Regions from separate parts of the Stenotrophomonas sp. FW305-3-2-15-E-LB1 genome, predicted to be linked through region 2. Evidence: riboswitches for the same ligand, from Rfam matches in the RefSeq annotation. Region 2 holds a riboswitch; the other holds the start of a gene.
The links. A riboswitch is a leader RNA that binds a small molecule or an ion and turns the genes downstream of it on or off. The one in region 2 is predicted to bind glycine.
Positions count from the first base shown of each region.

Region 1: another riboswitch for glycine. It lies ahead of gcvP (aminomethyl-transferring glycine dehydrogenase); the one in region 2 lies ahead of AC3WL7_RS05170 (trimeric intracellular cation channel family protein).

Region 1 covers NZ_JBYSZR010000034.1:43,333-52,203, forward strand. Annotated here, with positions in the region: gene AC3WL7_RS18890 (amino acid permease) at 1-953, shown strand, start outside; gene AC3WL7_RS18895 (VOC family protein) at 1,094-1,504, shown strand; gene gcvP (aminomethyl-transferring glycine dehydrogenase) at 1,563-4,430, opposite strand; glycine riboswitch at 4,493-4,595, opposite strand; gene AC3WL7_RS18905 (multidrug effflux MFS transporter) at 4,904-6,130, shown strand; gene AC3WL7_RS18910 (siderophore-interacting protein) at 6,271-7,164, shown strand; gene AC3WL7_RS18915 (hypothetical protein) at 7,245-7,637, shown strand; gene AC3WL7_RS18920 (M2 family metallopeptidase) at 7,759-8,871, opposite strand, start outside.
Region 2 covers NZ_JBYSZR010000004.1:169,614-178,484, reverse strand. Annotated here, with positions in the region: gene AC3WL7_RS05185 (efflux RND transporter permease subunit) at 1-1,517, opposite strand, end outside; gene AC3WL7_RS05180 (multidrug efflux RND transporter permease subunit) at 1,514-4,591, opposite strand; gene AC3WL7_RS05175 (MdtA/MuxA family multidrug efflux RND transporter periplasmic adaptor subunit) at 4,588-5,772, opposite strand; gene AC3WL7_RS05170 (trimeric intracellular cation channel family protein) at 6,058-6,675, opposite strand; glycine riboswitch at 6,758-6,863, opposite strand; glycine riboswitch at 6,877-6,966, opposite strand; gene AC3WL7_RS05165 (GIY-YIG nuclease family protein) at 7,007-7,282, shown strand; gene AC3WL7_RS05160 (hypothetical protein) at 7,358-7,768, shown strand; gene AC3WL7_RS05155 (DUF2004 domain-containing protein) at 7,881-8,201, opposite strand; gene AC3WL7_RS05150 (NAD(P)/FAD-dependent oxidoreductase) at 8,260-8,871, opposite strand, start outside.

The DNA.
Region 1 (8,871 bases), on a different contig from region 2:
TCTTCACTGCGATCAACCTGCTCGGGGTGAAGAACTTCGGCGAGTTCGAATTCTGGTTCGCCATCCTCAAGGTGGCCGCCATCCTGGCCTTCATCGCCATCGGCATCGCCCTGCTGATGGGCTGGCTGCCGCAGGTGGCCTCGCCGGGGCTGAGCAACTTCACCCAGCACGGCGGCTTCGCGCCGAAGGGCCTGGCCGGCATCGGCGCGGCCCTGCTGGTGGTGGTGTTCGCCTTCGGCGGCACCGAGATCGTGGCGGTGGCCGCCGCCGAAACCGAAGACCCCGAGCGCAGCATCGCCCGTGCCATCCGCACCGTGGCCTGGCGCATCCTGGTGTTCTACATCGGCTCGCTCAGCGTGATCATCGCCGTGGTGCCGTGGACCAGCGAGTCGCTGAAGTCGCCGTTTGCCGCCGTGCTTGCGGTCGCCAACATTCCGGGCGCGGCCACGGCCATCACCCTGATCGCGGTGATCGCGCTGCTGTCGGCGCTCAATGCCAACCTCTACGGTGCCTCGCGCATGATGTATTCGCTGGCGCAGCGCCGCGAAGCCCCCGCCGTGCTGGGCTGGACCGACCCGCGCCAGGTACCGGTCATCGCCGTGCTGGCCAGCGTGCTGTTCGGTTTCGCCGCCACCATCATGGAGCTGCTGTTCCCGGACAAAGTGCTGCCGGTGCTGCTCAACATCGTCGGCTCCACCTGCCTGCTGGTGTGGACGCTGTCGCTGGTTTCGCAGCTGGTGCTGCGCCGTCGTGCCGATCGCCTGGGCACCCGCCTGCCGTTCCGCATGGCCGGCTTCCCGTGGCTGACGGTGTGTGCGCTGGGCATCCTGGCGCTGATCTTCGGCCTGCTGCTGAGCGAGGCGCATACGCGCCTGCAGTTCCTGTCGATGGTGGCGCTGACCGCGGCCATCGCCGCCGGCAGTGCCATTGCGCGGCGCATGCGCGAGGCGTAATTCTGTAGAGCCGACCCTACGGTCGGCTGCTGTTCGCGCGGCCGCCAGCCGAGCATGGGCTCGGCTCTACAGAAGGCATACATCCGCCGTGCCATCCTGATCGCGTGGGCCGTCACCGGCCCGTCGAACAGGAGTACCGCATGCTGCGCAGTCGCCCGTTCCTGATGTTCACCGGCCAGGCCGAGGCCGCCATGGCCCTGTACGCCGACGCCTTCGCCGATTTCCGCCTGCTGGCCCTGCAGCACCACCCCGAAGGTGCCGGCGCCGGCGTGCCCGGCCAGGTGCGCCAGGCCATCTTCCTGCTGGGTGGCACCCACTACCTGTGCTTCGACAGCCTGGACGTGCACGACTTCACGTTCAGTCCCTCGATCTCGCTGTTCGTCGAATGCGCGGGCAGCGAGCAGTTCGAGCGCGCGGCGCGGGTGCTGGGCGAGGGCGGGCACTGGCTGATGCCGGTGGGGGACTACGATTTCAGCAACCGCTACGGCTGGGTGCAGGACCGCTACGGCGTGTCGTGGCAGTTGAGCCTGGGGCAGATGCCGGACCCGTGAGGCACAACGAAAACGGCCCGCTTGCGCGGGCCGTTCCGTTTACCGATCCATCGGGAATTTACGCCTCGACTTCGTCGTCCTTGTAGGCATCGACCGGGATGCAGGCGCACATCACGTTCTTGTCGCCGTACACGTTGTCGACGCGGGCCACCGGCGGCCAGTACTTCTGCAGCTTCAGGCTGGGCAGCGGGAAGGCCGCCAGCTCACGCGGGTAGGCGTGGGTCCACTCGCTGGCGGTCACCGCCGTCGCGGTATGCGGGGCGTTCTTCAGCGGGTTGTCCTCGCGGTCCAGGCGGCCGTCTTCGATCGCGCGGATTTCCTCGCGGATCTGGATCATCGCGTCGATGAAGCGGTCCAGCTCGTGCAGCGATTCGCTCTCGGTCGGCTCGACCATCAGCGTGCCGGCCACCGGGAAGCTCAGGGTCGGGGCATGGAAGCCGAAGTCGATCAGGCGCTTGGCCACGTCCTCGGCGCCGATGCCGCTGGTCTTCTCCAGCGGGCGCACGTCGAGGATGCACTCGTGCGCCACCAGGCCGTTGCGGCCGGTGTACAGGGTCTTGAAGTGCGGGGCCAGGCGCTTGGCGATGTAGTTGGCGTTGAGCTGCGCGACCTGGGTGGCCTTGCGCAGGCCTTCGCTGCCCATCATGGCGATGTACATCCAGCTGATCGGCAGGATCGAGGCGCTGCCGAAGCTGGCCGCGCTGACCATGCCGACCGGGCCGTTGTCACCCAGCTTGCCCGGCAGGAACGGGGCCAGGTGTTCCTTCACCGCGCACGGGCCAACGCCCGGGCCGCCGCCGCCGTGCGGGATGCAGAAGGTCTTGTGCAGGTTCAGGTGGGAAACGTCCGAACCCCACTTGCCCGGCTTGGCCACGCCGACCAGGGCGTTCATGTTGGCGCCGTCGGTGTACACCTGGCCACCGTGCTGGTGGATGATCTCGCAGATCTCGACCACTTCTTCCTCGAACACGCCGTGCGTGGAGGGGTAGGTGATCATGATCGCGGCCAGGCGGTCGCTGTACTTCTCGGCGTTGATGCGGATGTCTTCGACATCGACGTTGCCGTTGGCATCGGTCTTGGTCACCACGACCTTCATGCCGCACATCTGCGCCGAGGCCGGGTTGGTGCCGTGCGCCGAATCCGGAATCAGGCAGATGTCACGATGATCTTCGCCGCGCGAGCGGTGGTAGGCGCGGATCGCCAGCAGGCCGGCGTACTCGCCCTGCGCGCCGGAGTTCGGCTGCAGGCTGACCGCGTCGTAGCCGGTGCATTCGACCAGCATCACTTCCAGCGTTTCGATCAGTTCCTTGTAGCCCAGCGCCTGGTCGGCCGGCACCAGCGGATGGATCTGCGAGAACTCCGGCCAGGTCACCGGGATCATCTCGGCGGTGGCGTTGAGCTTCATGGTGCACGAGCCCAGCGGGATCATCGTGCGGTCCATCGCCAGGTCCTTGTCGGCCAGCGAACGCAGGTAGCGCAGCAGCTCGTGCTCGCTGTGGTGGGTGTTGAACACCGGGTGGGTCAGGAACTCCGACTGGCGCAGCAGGGCCGCCGGCAGTGCGTCGGCGGTGCTGGCATCCAGTGCGTCCACGTCGGCCTGCGCACCGAACACGGCGGCCAGCGCCACGATGTCGGCGCGGGTCGCGGTCTCGTCCAGGCTGATGCCGACCGAGTCGCTGTCGATCGCGCGCAGGTTGTAACCGGCGGCGCGGGCCTTGGCGTGGATCTCATCGGCGTGCACGCCGGTGATGTGCAGGGTGTCGAAGAAATCGCCACCCACCTGCACGCCGGCATTGCGCAGCGATGCAGCCAGGATCGAGGCCAGGCGGTGGGTACGACGGGCGATGCGGGCTAGGCCTTCCGGGCCGTGGTAGACCGCGTACATCGAGGCCATCACCGCCAGCAGCACCTGCGCGGTGCAGATGTTGGAGGTGGCCTTCTCGCGGCGGATGTGCTGCTCGCGGGTCTGCAGGGTCAGGCGGTAGGCCGGCTTGCCTTCGGCATCGATGGAGACACCAATCAGGCGGCCCGGCATCGAGCGCTTGTAGGCATCACGGCAGGCCATGAACGCGGCGTGCGGGCCGCCGAAACCGAACGGCACGCCGAAACGCTGGCTGTTGCCGACCACGATGTCTGCGCCCCATTCGCCGGGGGCGGCCAGCAGGGTCAGGGCCAGCAGGTCGGTGGCCACGGCCACCAGGCCGCCGCGCGCGTGCACGGCATCGACCAGCGCCTTGTAGTCGCCCACCTGGCCGAAGGTGTCCGGGTACTGCAGCAGCAGGCCGAAGGCCTCCGCTTCCAGCGCTTCGGCCGGGGTGCCCACGCGCAGCACGATGCCCATGGGCTCGGCGCGGGTGCGCAGCAGTTCCAGCGTCTGCGGGTGCACGGCGTCGTGCACGAAGAAGGTGTCCGACTTCGACTTGGCCGAACGCTTGGCCAGGGTCATCGCTTCAGCGGCGGCGGTGGCTTCGTCCAGCAGCGAGGCGTTGGCGATTTCCATGCCGGTCAGGTCGGCACACAGGGTCTGGAAGTTGATCAGCGCTTCCATGCGGCCCTGCGAGATTTCCGCCTGGTACGGGGTGTAGGCGGTGTACCAGGCCGGGTTTTCCAGGATGTTGCGCAGGATCACGTTCGGCGTGTGGGTACCGTAGTAGCCCTGGCCGATGAAGCTGCGCAGCACGGTGTTCTTGTCGGCAATGGCACGGATCTTCGCCAGCGCCTGCACTTCGGTCATCGATTCCGGCAGTGCCAGCGGCGCGGGCGACTTGATCCTGGCCGGCACGATGGCATCGGTCATCGCATCCAGCGTGGCGTGGCCGAGGACATCGAGCATCTGCGCGACCTCGGCATCGTTGGGGCCGATGTGGCGCTCGACGAACGCGGAATGATGCTCAAGCTCACGCAGGGAGGGGGTGTTCTGGGACATGGCGAAGGATCCGTCAGGAAAGGGCACACGCACGGGCACAAGCCGCCGGTTGGCGGTCTGCGGGGCGCCCCTCTGTCCTTTTGCCTGAGAGTTTAAAAGCGCGGCTGGCCGCAGCTTCGTGCCCCTTCGGCGCCGGATCGAACCGGTCTCTCCAGAGTTCTGTTACGGGTGGTATCGGGCCTGAGCGATTACGGGCGTTGCGCCTTCGGCAGCGGTGTTCCGCTTCTCCCACCATGTTGCCCGTCGATTATAGCGGGTTGCCGCCGCTGAACACGGGTCCGGAACCGGGGCAGGGCGCCTGCGCGCCTGAATGGCCGATGGCCCGGCCATGCGTTTCGTGCAGTGGTCGATGGCATCGGCTGCAATCCGGGCCTATCATGGCCGGACTCTCGTATTCATCTGGCGCCGTCCCTGCTGCAGGGGATCGGCGCCCGCCGTGCGTGCCGCGCATGGCCCTGCCGGACGCTTTGCCGATGACCCCCGCTGTTGCCCCCTCCACCCGACGCATGGCCCTGCTGCTTGCCGGCCTGGCCATGTTCGGCCCGTTCTCGATCGACACCATCTTCCCGGCCTTCCCGCAGCTGGCCCAGCGCCTGGCGGTGGATGAGGTGGCGGTGCAGCAGACCATCAGCGTCTACCTGCTGTTCTACGCGTTGATGAGCCTGGCGCACGGACCGCTGTCCGATGCCTGGGGCCGCAAGCGGGTAATCCTCGGCGGCCTGGTGGTGTTCATCGGTGCCTCGGTCGGCTGCGCGCTGTCCACCGACCTAAGCACCCTGCTGGTGTTCCGCGCGTTGCAGGGCCTGTCGGCGGGCGTGGGCATGATCGTCGGCCGCGCGGTCATCCGCGATCTGTACCACGGCCACGATGCGCAGCGGCTGATGAGCCAGGTATCGATGCTGTTCGGCATCGCCCCGGCCATCGCGCCGATCATCGGCGGCTGGATCCTGCTCAGCGGCGCCGGCTGGCCGCTGATCTTCTGGTTCCTGGTGGCGTTCTCGCTGCTGCTGCTGGTGTGCACCGCCCGCTTCATGCCGGAGACCCACCCGGTGGAGGCGCGCGTGCCGTTGTCGCCACGCGTGCTGATGCGCGACTACGTACGCATCGGCTTCAACCCGCGCTTCCTGCGCCTGGCCCTGGCCGGCAGCGTCGGTTTCGGTGGCATCTTCCTGTACATCGCCTCGGCGCCGGTGTTCGTCATGCAGCACCTGCACCTGGGCGAAGGTGGCTTCGCCTGGTTGTTCATCCCCACCATCGGCGGCATGACCACCGGTTCGTTCCTGTCCGGGCGCATGGCCGGGCGCACCACGCCCACCCGCCAGGTCGCCATCGGTTTCACCCTGTGCGCGGTGTCGGTGCTGCTCAACGTCGGCTATGTGTCCCTGGCACCGCAGTTCGTGCTGCCGTGGGCGGTGCTGCCGATCTTCCTGGGCGGCATGGGCATGGCGCTGATCTTCCCGATCCTGGCACTGGCGGTGCTGGACATGTACCCGCACCAGCGCGGCCTGGCCTCCTCGCTGCAGGCGTTCATCCAGCTGATGATCAGCACCGTGGTGGCCGGCGTGGTGTCGCCGCTGTTGAGCGGCAGCCCGCTGCACCTGGCCCTGGGCCAGGCCGCCTTCTTCGCGGGCGGCTTCGTGTTCTGGTACTGGGAACACCGCCGCGAGCGCGCAGTGCAGGCAGTGGCCACCGGCCTTTGAGCAGCGCGCAGGGGCAGGGCTGCGCAAGTGTCCCCCGGCCCCTTGCGGTGCTGCAGCGGCGGGCTAGGCTGGGTGTTCCAGCCAGCCACTGCACGGGTGCATGACGGCCAGCCGATCCGAAGCCGTCGCGAGGTACCCCCATGGCTGCGCAGCAGACCTACCGCCTGTTCGAGGTGGCGCTGAAGGAGCGCCGCGTCCTTTCCCCCTCCCTGCACCGCCTGGTGTTCACCGGCGCCGACGTGGCGCGGATGAAGACCGAGGGCCCGGACCAGCGGATCAAGGTGTTTTTCCCCTTGCCCGGCCAGGACGCCCCGGACGTGCCCAGCGGCGAGGACTGGTACGCCCGCTACCGCGCCCTGGCCGACGACCAGCGCCCGCCGATGCGCACCTACACCCTTCGCCAGCTGCGCGCCGCGCAGGGCGAGGTCGACGTCGATTTCGTCCTGCACGGTGAAACTGGGCCGGCCTCGCGCTGGGCCACGCATGCCCGGCCCGGTGACCGTGTGGTGCTGCTGGCCCCGGATGCCGAGTGCGCCGAGAGCAGCGAAGGTTGGGAATGGAAGCCACCGGCCGGGGTCGGCCAGGTGCTGCTGGTGGCCGACGAGACGGCGCTGCCGGCGGTGGCCGGCATCCTGGAGGAACTGGCCGCGCAGGTAGATCCGCCGCGCGTGCTGGCCCTGCTGGAAGTGGCGGGCGAGGGCGGTGCCATCGCCTTGAAGGCGCCGCCCACTGCCGAACTGGTGTGGCTGCCGCGCGGCCAGGCCGCTTACGGCCAGGCGCTTGTGGAGGCCGTGCAGGCACGGTTGGCCGCCTCGTCGGTGGTTGCCGGGGAAGCGCTGGACGAGATCGACGTGGACGCACAGATCCTGTGGGAGCAGTCCGACGCGGGCGTGGCCGGGCCGTTCTACGCCTGGGTGGCCGGCGAGGCCGGGGCCGTGATGGCGATCCGCCGCCACCTGGTCCGAGACTGCGGGCTGGACCGCCGTGCGCTGACGTTCATGGGTTACTGGCGGCAGGGCCGGGTGCTGGACTGAGCAGGCGGGGCCGGCGCCCGTGAAGCGGCGTCATGGCCGGGGTGCGTTATCCTTGCGCCCCCTCGTCGCGGTACCGCCCCATGTCCACCACCTCCAAGACCCGTCGCGACCAGCGCCGCCGCCAGGAAGAAAAGGCTGCCAACAAGGCCGCTGCCCAGGCCTCGCCTGTCGAGCCGCATGCCGAACTGCGCGATGCGCAGCGCACGCTGCTGGCGGGCGTCGTGCGCCGCGATGGCGAATGGGTGCTGGGCATGGATGGCCGCATCGCCGGCCACAGCGAGAGTGCCGCGCAGGTGCTCGCGCTGATCATGCAGGCCGGTGAACTGCACGAGCGCAAGGGCACGCCGGTGCGCCTGGTGTATTCCGATGCGCTGCGCGATGCCGCGCAGGCCGAGGCCAGGGAGAAGGGCCAGACCTTCGAGGAATACAAGGCCGAACTGGCCGCCGCAATGGCGGCGAAAAAGAACAACTGACCTGCAGAGGGTAGCGCCGGGCCATGCCCGGCGAGCGCAGCGGTGCGATGAAAAGCCGCCGGGCGCGGCCCGGCGCTACCGGAAACATCAGGGGCGGATCCTTGCGGACCCGCCCCTTCTTTCATTTCGCCGCCGGTGCCGCGCTGGCCTGCCAGCCGCACATCTGGCCCTGGTTCTGCTGCTTCAGCCAGTCGTTGACCGGGCTGAAGTACTCGATCATCGGGCCGGCATCGAGCTTGTCGCTGCCGGTCAGCTCCTTCAGCGTGGCCTGCCACGGCTGGCTGGCGCCCTTGCTCAGCATCGCCCAGTACTTCTGCCCGGCTTCCTTGTTGCCGTAGAAGGTGCACTCATGCAGCGGGCCCTTGTAGCCGGCCGCATCGCACAGGCCCTTGTAGAACTGGAACTGCAGGATGCGCGCCAGGAAGTAGCGGGTGTACGGCGTGTTGCCCGGCACATGGTACTTCGCGCCCGGATCGAAGAATTCCTCGCCGCGGGTGCTGGCCGGGGCCACGCCCTGGTACTTGGCCTTCAGATCCCACCAGGCCTTGTTGTAGTTGTCCGGGGTGATCGAGCCATCGAACACGCCCCAGCGCCAGCGGTCGATCATCAGGCCGAACGGCAGGAACGACACGCCGGACAGGGCCATGCGCATCTGGTTGTTGATGACCGCCTCGCGGCTTTCGCTCGGCGCGTCCACCAGGCCGATCGAGCTCAGGTACTTGGGCGTCATCGCCAGCACGATGGTGTCGCCGATCGCTTCGTGGAAGCCATCGTTGGCACCGCCCTGGAACAGCGGCGGCAGCGGGTTGTAGGCCAGGTCGTAATAGATGTGGCCCAGCTCGTGGTAGATGGTGGTGAAGTTCTCTTCGTTCGGCTTGATGCACATCTTGGTGCGCACGTCGCCTTCCATGTTCATGTCCCAGGCACTGGCGTGGCAGACCACGTCGCGGTCATCGGGCTTGATGAACTGGGTGCGTTCCCAGTACGTCTGCGGCAGCGAGGGCATGCCCAGCGACACGTAGAAATCCTGCGCGCGCTCGGTCATCTGCTTGGCGGTGCGCAGTTCGGCCTCGCGCTGCGCCTTGTACTGCGCCGCCACGTTGGCATCCTTGCCGGCCTTGGCCAGCGCCGCGCTCAGGTTGGCCTGGTACTGCTTCTCCAGCGCTGCGGTGATGTCCAGGCTGCCGGCACCGGGGTACGGTTCCAGCTGGTCCCACAGGTTGGACCAGTCCTG
Region 2 (8,871 bases):
CGCTGCCAGCGCGAGGCATGCTGCGCGTCATCGACGAACAGGCGCGCACACAGCATCGGCACCAGGCTCAGCGCAACCACCACCGATACGCTCATCGCCGCCACCAGGGTCAGCGAGAATTCGCGGAACAGGCGCTCGACGAAGTCATCCAGGAACAGGATGGAGACGAACACCACGGCCAGCGCGACATTCATCGAAAGCAGCGTGGCGCCCACTTCGGCTGCGCCACGCACCGCGGCCTGCCAGCGGTCGGCGCCAAGTTCGCGGTGGCGCGCGATGTTTTCCAGCACCACGATGGCATCGTCCACCACCAACACGGCGGCCACGATCAAGGCCATCAGCGAAAGCGTGTTGAGCGAAAAGCCCATCAACGCGACCAGCGCCAGCGTGCCGAACAGCACCACCGGAATGGCCACGCTGGGCACCAGTGCCGCCCGCCAGTGGCCCAGGAAGGCCAGCACCACCAGCACCACCAGGGCGATGGCCAGCACCAGGGTCAGCTCGGCTTCGTGCAGGGTGGCGCGGATGACCGGCGAGCGGTCCATGACCAGGCGCATGTCGACGTTGGACGGCAGCAGCGCGTGCAGCTGCGGCAGCTGCGCCTGGATGGCATCGACGGTGGCGATGATGTTCGCGCCGGGCTGGCGGCTGACGATCAGCAGCACCGCCGGGCGTTCGTTGTGGAAGCCGCTGGCATAGCGGTCTTCCACCCCATCGGCCACCACCGCTACATCGCCGAGGCGCAGCGTGCGGTCGTCGCTCACCTTCACTGCCAGCGCGCGATACTGCGCGGCCTGGCGCAGCTGCAGCGGTGCCTCCAGCTGCCAGTGCTGGCGGTCATCGCCCACTGCACCCAGCGGCCGCACTGCGTTGGCGCGTTCGATCACCTGGGCCACGTCTTCCAGGGCCAGGCCGGCATGGTTGAGCGCATTCGGGTCCAGCGACACGCGTACCGCCGGCAGCGCGCTGCCGCCCACCTGCACTTCGCCCACGCCCGGCACCTGCGAAAGCTTCTGCGCCAGTACGGTGGAGGCCAGGTCGTACAGCTGGCCCGGCGGCAGCGTGTCCGAGGTCAGTGCCAGCGCCAGGATCGGCGCCTGCGAGGGATTCACCTTGCGATACTGTGGCATGCCCGGCATGCCACTGGGCAGCTGCCCGCGTGCGAGGTTGATCGCCGCCTGCACTTCGCGCGCGGCTTCGTCGATGTCGCGGCCGAGCACGAAATTCAGCTCCACCGAGGTCTGCCCCTGGGTGCTGGCCGAATCGATGCGCGAGATGCCGGGCAGGCTGCCGAGGGCGCGTTCCAGCGGCGTGGCCACGGTGGCGGCCATCGATTCGGGCGAGGCGCCGGGCAGGCTGGCGCTCACTTCGATGGCCGGGTAATCCACCTGCGGCAGCGGTGCCACCGGCAGCAGCCGCAGTGCCAGCAGGCCGGCCAGGACCAGCGCCACTGCCAGCAGGATCGTCGCCACCGGTCGCTGCACGCAGGCCTGGGCCAGGCGTGCGATGGGGCTCATGCGCGCGCCTCTTCAGGCGTGGCAAGGGTGGCCGAGCGCCGGCGCTGCAGGCGGTCGAAGGCCAGGTAGATGACCGGCGTGGTGAACAGGGTCAGCACCTGGCTGACCAGCAGGCCGCCGACCATCACCCAGCCCAGCGGCTGCCGCAGTTCCGCGCCGGAACCACTGGCCAGCATCAGCGGCACCGCGCCGAACAGTGCAGCCAGCGTGGTCATCAGGATGGGACGGAAGCGCAGCAGGGCCGCCTGGTGGATCGCCTCGCGTGGCGTCATGCCACGCGTGCGCTGCGCGTCCAGCGCGAAGTCGATCATCATGATCGCGTTCTTCTTCACCAGGCCGATGAGCAGCACGATGCCGATCACGGCGATCAGGTCCAGGCTGCGCCCGCTCACCCACAGTGCCGCCAGCGCGCCCACGGTGGCCGATGGCAGCGTGGACAGGATGGTGATCGGGTGCACGAAGCTTTCATAGAGCACGCCCAGCACGATGTACATCACCACCACCGCGGCCAGGATCAGCCACAGCGTGGACGACAGCGAACTGCTGAACGCCGCCGCCGCGCCCTGCAGGCGCAGTTCGACGCTGTCGGGCAACGCAATCTGCGCGCGCGCCGCTTCCACGGCCGCGGTGGCTTCGCCCAGTGATGCGCCCGGTGCCAGGTTGAACGAGATCGTGGCCGCCGGGAACTGGCCGACATGGTTGCGCAGCAGCGCGGCCGGCCCCAGTTCCACCCGCGCCACCGCGCCCAGCGGCACGGTCTGCCCGGTGCTGTTGCGCACGCGCAGGCCGCTGATGGCATCGGGCCCGGGCTGGCGTGACGGATCGGCTTCCAGCACCACGCGGTACTGGCTGGCCTGGGTGAAGATGGTGGAAATCTGCCGCTGCCCGTAGGCGTCGTACAGTGCGTCGGCCACTGCTTCCACGCTGACGCCCAGCCGCGCGGCCGCATCGCGGTCGATGTTCACCCGTGCCTGCCGGCCCTGCATCTGCAGGTCGCTGGCCACATCGCGCAGAGCCGGGTGCTGGCGCAGGGCCTGCAGCAGCTTCGGCGTCCACGTTTCCAGCGTCTGCTGTTCCGGCGTGGTGAGGGTGAACTGGTACTGGTTGCGGCTGATGCGGTCTTCGATGCCCAGCTCCTGCACCGGCTGCAGGTACAGGGTGATGCCGGGGATGTTCGACACGCGCTGCTGCAGGCGCTCCATCACCACGGCGGCGCCGTCGCGGTCGCCATGCGGCTTCAGCTCGATCAGCAGGCGGCCGGTGTTGAGCGTGGCGTTGTTGCCGTCCACGCCGATGTAGGACGACACGCTGGCCACCGCCTCGTCCGCTTCGATGGCCGCCGCCAGCGCCTGCTGGCGCTCGCGCATGGCCTGGAACGAGATGGCCTGCGGTGCTTCGCTGATGCCCTGCACCAGGCCGGCATCCTGCACCGGGAAGAAGCCCTTGGGCACGGCGAAGTACAGCGCCACGGTCAGCGCCAGCGTAGCGACGGTGGCCAGCAGCATCAGCGGCTGGCGCTGCAGCACCCACTGCAGCTGGCGGCCGTAGACGGCGATGATGCTGTCGAACACATCCGGCGCGTGCGCGGTCTTCGCATGCGGCTTGAGGAACCGCGCGCACAGCATCGGCGTCAGGGTGAGCGACACCAGCAGCGAGATGCCGATGGCCACCGCCAATGTCACCGCGAACTCATGGAACAGCGCGCCCACCAGGTCGGCCATGAACAGCAGCGGGATCAGCACCGCGATCAGCGACACGGTAAGCGAGACCAGGGTGAAGCCGATCTCGGCCGCACCCTTCAGCGCGGCTTCGCGTGGGCTTTCGCCTTCTTCCAGATGGCGGGCGATGTTCTCCAGCATCACGATGGCATCGTCCACGACGAAGCCGGTGGCGATGGTCAGCGCCATCAGCGTGAGGTTGTTGAGCGAATAGCCGGCCAGCAGCATCACCGCGAACGTGCCGATGAGCGACAGCGGCACCGCGACGCTGGGAATGAGCGTGGTCGGCAGGTTGCGCAGGAACACCCAGGTGACCAGCACCACCAGGCCGATGGCCAGCACCAGTTCCTTCTGCACGCCGCGCACGGAGGCGCGGATCGATTCGGTGCGGTCGCTCAGCACGTTCATCTGCACGCCGGCCGGCAGCGTGGCCTGCAGCTGCGGCAGCAGCGTGCGCACCTGTTCGACCACGGCGATCACGTTCGCGCCGGGCTGGCGCTGGATGTTCACCAGCACCGCCGGCGTGGTGCCGCTCCAGGCGGCCAGCTGGCGGTTCTCGGCGCCATCGGTGATGGTGGCCACGTCGCCCAGCCGCAGCGGCGCGCCTTCGCGCCAGGCCAGCACCAGCGCGCGGTACTCCTCCACGCTGCGCATCTGGTCATTGGCATCGAGCATCACCGCGCGGATCGGGCCATCGAAACTGCCCTTGGGCAGGTTGACGTTGGCCGCCGCGATCGCGGTGCGGATGTGGTCCATGCCCAGGCCGTTGGCAGCCAGTGCAGCCGGATTCACCTGGATGCGCACAGCGGGGCGCTGGCCACCGGCCAGGCTGACCAGGCCGACGCCGGGCAGCTGCGCCAGGCGCTGCGCGATGCGGGTATCCACCAGGTCGTGCACCTGCGGCAGCGCAAGCGCCTGCGAGGTCACCGCCAGGGTGAGGATGGGCGTGTCGGCCGGGTTGACCTTGCGGTACACCGGCGGCACCGGCAGATCGCCGGGCAGGAAGCTGCCGGCCGCATTGATCGCCGCCTGCACGTCCTGCTCGGCCACGCCCAGCGACACCTCCAGGCCGAACTGCAGGGTGATGACCGAGGCACCCCCGGAGCTGGTGGAGGACAGCTGCTTCAGGCCGGGAATCTGGCCGAGCTGGCGTTCCAGTGGCGCGGTGATCGTGCGCGTGGTCAGTTCCGGGCTGGCGCCCGGGTACAGCGTGGTGATCTGGATGATCGGGTAATCGACCTGCGGCAGCGCCGCCACCGGCAGCAGGCGGTAGGCCAGCACGCCCGACAGCAGCAGCGCCACCATCAGCAGGGTGGTGGCGACCGGGCGCAGGATGAACGGGCGCGACAGGTTCATGCGCCGGCCTTGGCCGCCTTCGCCGTGGCAGCGGGTTCGGCCACGATTTCCACCGCGGTGCCATCTTCCAGGCCGTCGATGCCTTCAATCACCACCTGGTCGCCGGCCTGCAGGCCGGAGCGCACGGCCACTCGGCCCTCATCGGCCGGCCCCAGCACCACGGTGCGGCGCTGCGCCTTGTTGTCCTTGTCGACGATGTGCACGTAGTTGCCCTGGCTGCCGAACTGCACGGCCGCATCGGGAATCAGCAGCGCCGGATGTTCGCCCAGCTGCAGGCGCACGTTGACGAACTGGTTGGGGAACAGCGCCAGGCCGGCATTGTCGAACTGCGCGCGCAGCTTCAGCGTGCCGGTCGCGGTGTCGATGCGGTTGTCGACGCTGGACAGCGTGCCCTGTGCAAGCGCCTTGCTTTCGCCGCGGTCCCAGGCTTCCACTGGCAGGCCGGCCTGTGCCTGCACGGCATCGAGCAGGGCCGGCAGTTCGGGTTCGGGCACGGTGAACAGCACGCTGATCGGCGCGGTCTGCGCCAGGGTCACCAGGCCTTCGGTATCGCTGGCGTGCACCAGGTTGCCGACATCCAGCCGGCGCAGGCCGACGCGGCCACTGACCGGCGCAGTGATGCGGGTGTACTGCAGCTGCAGCCTTGCCTCATCCACCGAGGCCTGGTCGCTGATGCGGCGGCCCTGCAGCTGCCGCACCTTGCTCTGCTGGTCGCTCAGTTCCTGCCCGGATACGTAGTTCTGTTTCTGCAGTTCGCGGTAGCGCTGCAGCTGGCGTTCGGCATTCTCGAGTTCCGCAAGATTCTGCTGCTGGGTGCCCTGCGCCTGCGCCAGCTTCACTTCATACGGGCGTGGGTCGATCTGTGCGAGCAGGTCGCCGGCGTTCACCTGCTGGCCTTCCTGGAAGTGCAGGCGCAGCAGTTCGCCATCCACGCGGCTGCGCACCACCACGCTGTGCAGCGGGGTGACCGTGCCGACGGCCTTCAGGCGCAGCTGCAGCGGTTCGGCGCTGGCACGGGCCACGCGCACCGGCACCGTCTTGCCCGGGCCTGCGGCCACGGTCGCTTCGGTGCGCGGCCACGCCCACCAGGCCACCAGGCCGGCGACGATGACGGCGGCGGCGATCACCCACGCGCGGCGGGAACGGGGCGGGGTGCTACGGGACGGCTCAACAGCGGACATGGGGCATCCTGCGCCCTGCGCACGCGCAGGGACATGTACGCCCGGTCGCGCATCATGCGCAGCGGGCAACGGGGGAGGGGAGTGTCTGGCGGGACCGCGACGCGGTGTGGCTGGATGCCGCCGCGCGAGCGACGGGGCGTCAATGGTAGCCAATCAGCCAGACGATTGCCGCATGACCAAGGTCATGCAACGCAATCGGTAGTGCCGGCCGCTGGCCGGCAACCTGCTGGAATCTGCGGGCGTGTGCAGTGTTGCCGGCCAGCGGCCGGCACTACCGTCAAATACTCAATGCACTTCGTCGTGATACACGAACTTGGGCATTTCCCAGCGGTAATGGATCGCCAGCAGGCGCAGCGCGAAGCCACCGGCCAGGCAGCACAGGATGGCCGTCGCATCGGCCACGCCCCAGCGCAGCAGCAGCAGGTACACCGCGCCGGTCAGCAGCGAAATGATCGCGTACAGCTCCTTCTGGAAGATCAGCGGCACCTCGTTGCAGAGGATGTCGCGCAGCACGCCGCCGAAGGCACCGGTGAGCATGCCGGCGATCAGCACGATGGGCATCGCATGGCCGGCCTCGCGCGCGATCGAGCAGCCGATCAGGGTGAAGGCGATCAGGCCCAGGCCATCGAGCACGAGGAAGGTGCGGCGGAAATGGTGCATCCAGCGCGCCACCCAGGTGGCAATCAGCGCCGCGCACACGGTGAAGCCAAGGTACTCGGGGTGCTTCACCCAGCCCAGCGGGTAGTGGCCGAGCAGGATGTCGCGCAGCGAACCGCCGCCAAGGGCGGTGACGCAGGCGATCATGACCACGCCGAACAGGTCCATGCGGCGGTGGCCGGCGGACAGCGCGCCGGTCATGGCTTCGGCGGAAATGGCAACGAGATAGATGATGGACAGCAGCATGGGACAGGATCCGTGCGCGGTGGGGCCGACCATGCGTGTATACCGCCACTGCCTGCGCGATGACGGGATGACGATGACCGGTGCCGCTCCCGCTGTCCTTTTGCCTGAGAGTTCAGCGGCACAGGCCGCGTGCCCCTTCGGCGGATCGTTCCGGGCGTGCCCGGTGACCTCTCTCCAGCTCGGCGAGTCGAATGCATGGTTGGTGGGTTTCCAGCCCACCGGCCTGAGCGATCATGGGAGCCTGCGCCTTCGGCGGGCGCCAGCGTGGCGCCTCTCTCCTGCATTCGGGCGCCAGTATATCCGCTGCAGTGCAGCACGGCATAATCCGGGCATGGCCCCGTCCCTTCGCCCGTGGTTCCTGTACCTGCTTGAATGCCGGGACGGCAGCTATTACGCCGGCATCAGCACCGATGTGGAGGCGCGTTTCGCCGCCCACCAGGCCGGCAAGGGCGCGCGCTACACCCGGGCCCGGCCGCCGCTGCGCGTGTTGGCCGTGCGTGAGTACCCGGACCGTGCGGCCGCCTCCCGCGCCGAGTGGCAGCTCAAGCAGCAGCCGCGCGAACGCAAGCTGGCCTGGCTGCAGGCCCCGGCCGAGGCCGTCCCGTAGATCCACGCCATGCGTGGATGGGGCACATCCGGCCATGCCATGATCGCCACATCCATCGACACAGGAAGCGGTTCGATGAAACCCCGCTGGATGCTGCTGTTGACCCTCGGTACCGCCCTGCCGGCGTGCGCCCAGACCCCCCCACCGCTGCAGCACGGGCAGATCGGCAGCGCCGCAGCGCTGGCCGCGCAGCGTGGCCCGGCGACGCCCGAGCCCATCCACCTGCGCCGCGACCGGGTGCCGCCTGATCTGGTCGACCTGATTCCGCTGGCCGAAAAATGGGGCATCGGCGATGACCTGCTGCGCGAGGAGATGCAGGCGCGTGCGACCGTAGCGGAGAAACAGGCAATGGGCGATGCGTTGAAGGATCGCCATGCGCGCATCACCGCCTGGCTCGACAGTTTCCCGCAGGGCCAGCCGATGTCCGACGAAGCCGCCGCGTTCATGTACATGCAGATGGGCGCCGATGAAATGGGCCTGATGTAGATCCACGCCATGCGTGGATGACGCCCTCCGGCCCATGCCATGATGGAGCCGAGCATGGGCTCGGCTCTACACCCTCATTTGTACATGGCGTGCGTGGATCTCGTCGCCGTGTTCAGCTCTCCATGGAAACGCCAAGCACTTCGCCGTCCTCATCGAGTTCGACACTCAGCACATACTGCGAGACGTCGCCCGGCAGCTCGAAATCGACGTGCACTGAACCCTCGTCTTCCCACGGCTCGCGCGGCTGCAGCAGGCCCAGCACCGCGCCGGCCGCCGGCGTGGCCGTGCCCAGTTGCGCGTTCCAGTAATCGGCTTCGATCTCGTCCAGATGATGCTGGACGAACAGGTCGACGCTGTCTTCGCCTTCTTCGGTGCCCAGCAACTGTTCAAGGGCGATGCGGGCGCGCTTCTGCTGTGCGGTGGGGGTGGTCATGGCATTCCTTGAGTCGTGATTGGGAGGCGGGGTTCAATCATCCACGCATGGCGTGGATCTACCTCGGCCGTCGGTCTTCCTGGTCATCACCAAAAATGATGCGCGCGCTGCGCTGGTAGCTCCAGTACGCCACCGCCCAGTTCAGCAGCACCACCACGCGGTTGCGGAAGCCGATGAGGAAGAACACGTGCGCGGCCAGCCAGAACCACCAGGCGAGGATGCCCGACAGCTGCAGCTTGCCCAGATGCACGATGGCGGCCATGCGGCCGATGGTGGCCAGGTTGCCGTAGTCGGCGTACTTGAACGGCCCCGGTGCCGGCTTGCCATGCAGGCGCGCGCGGATGGCATCGGCCACGTACTTGCCCATCTGCTTGGCGGCGGGCGCCACGCCGGGCACCGGCTTCCCGTTGGCCTGGTTCACCGCGGCCAGGTCGCCGGCCACGAACAGTTCGGGGTGGCCGGGCAGGGTCAGGTCAGGCTGCACCAGCACGCGGCCGGCGCGGTCCAGCGGCACGTCCAGCGTGCGCGCCAGCGGCGAAGCGGCCACGCCTGCGGCCCAGACCACGGTGCGTGCGGGCACGAACTGCTCGCCCAGCGTGAAGCCCTGGCTGTCGATGTCACTCACCGGTGTGCCGGTCAGCACTTCCACGCCCAGCTTTTCCAGCTGCCG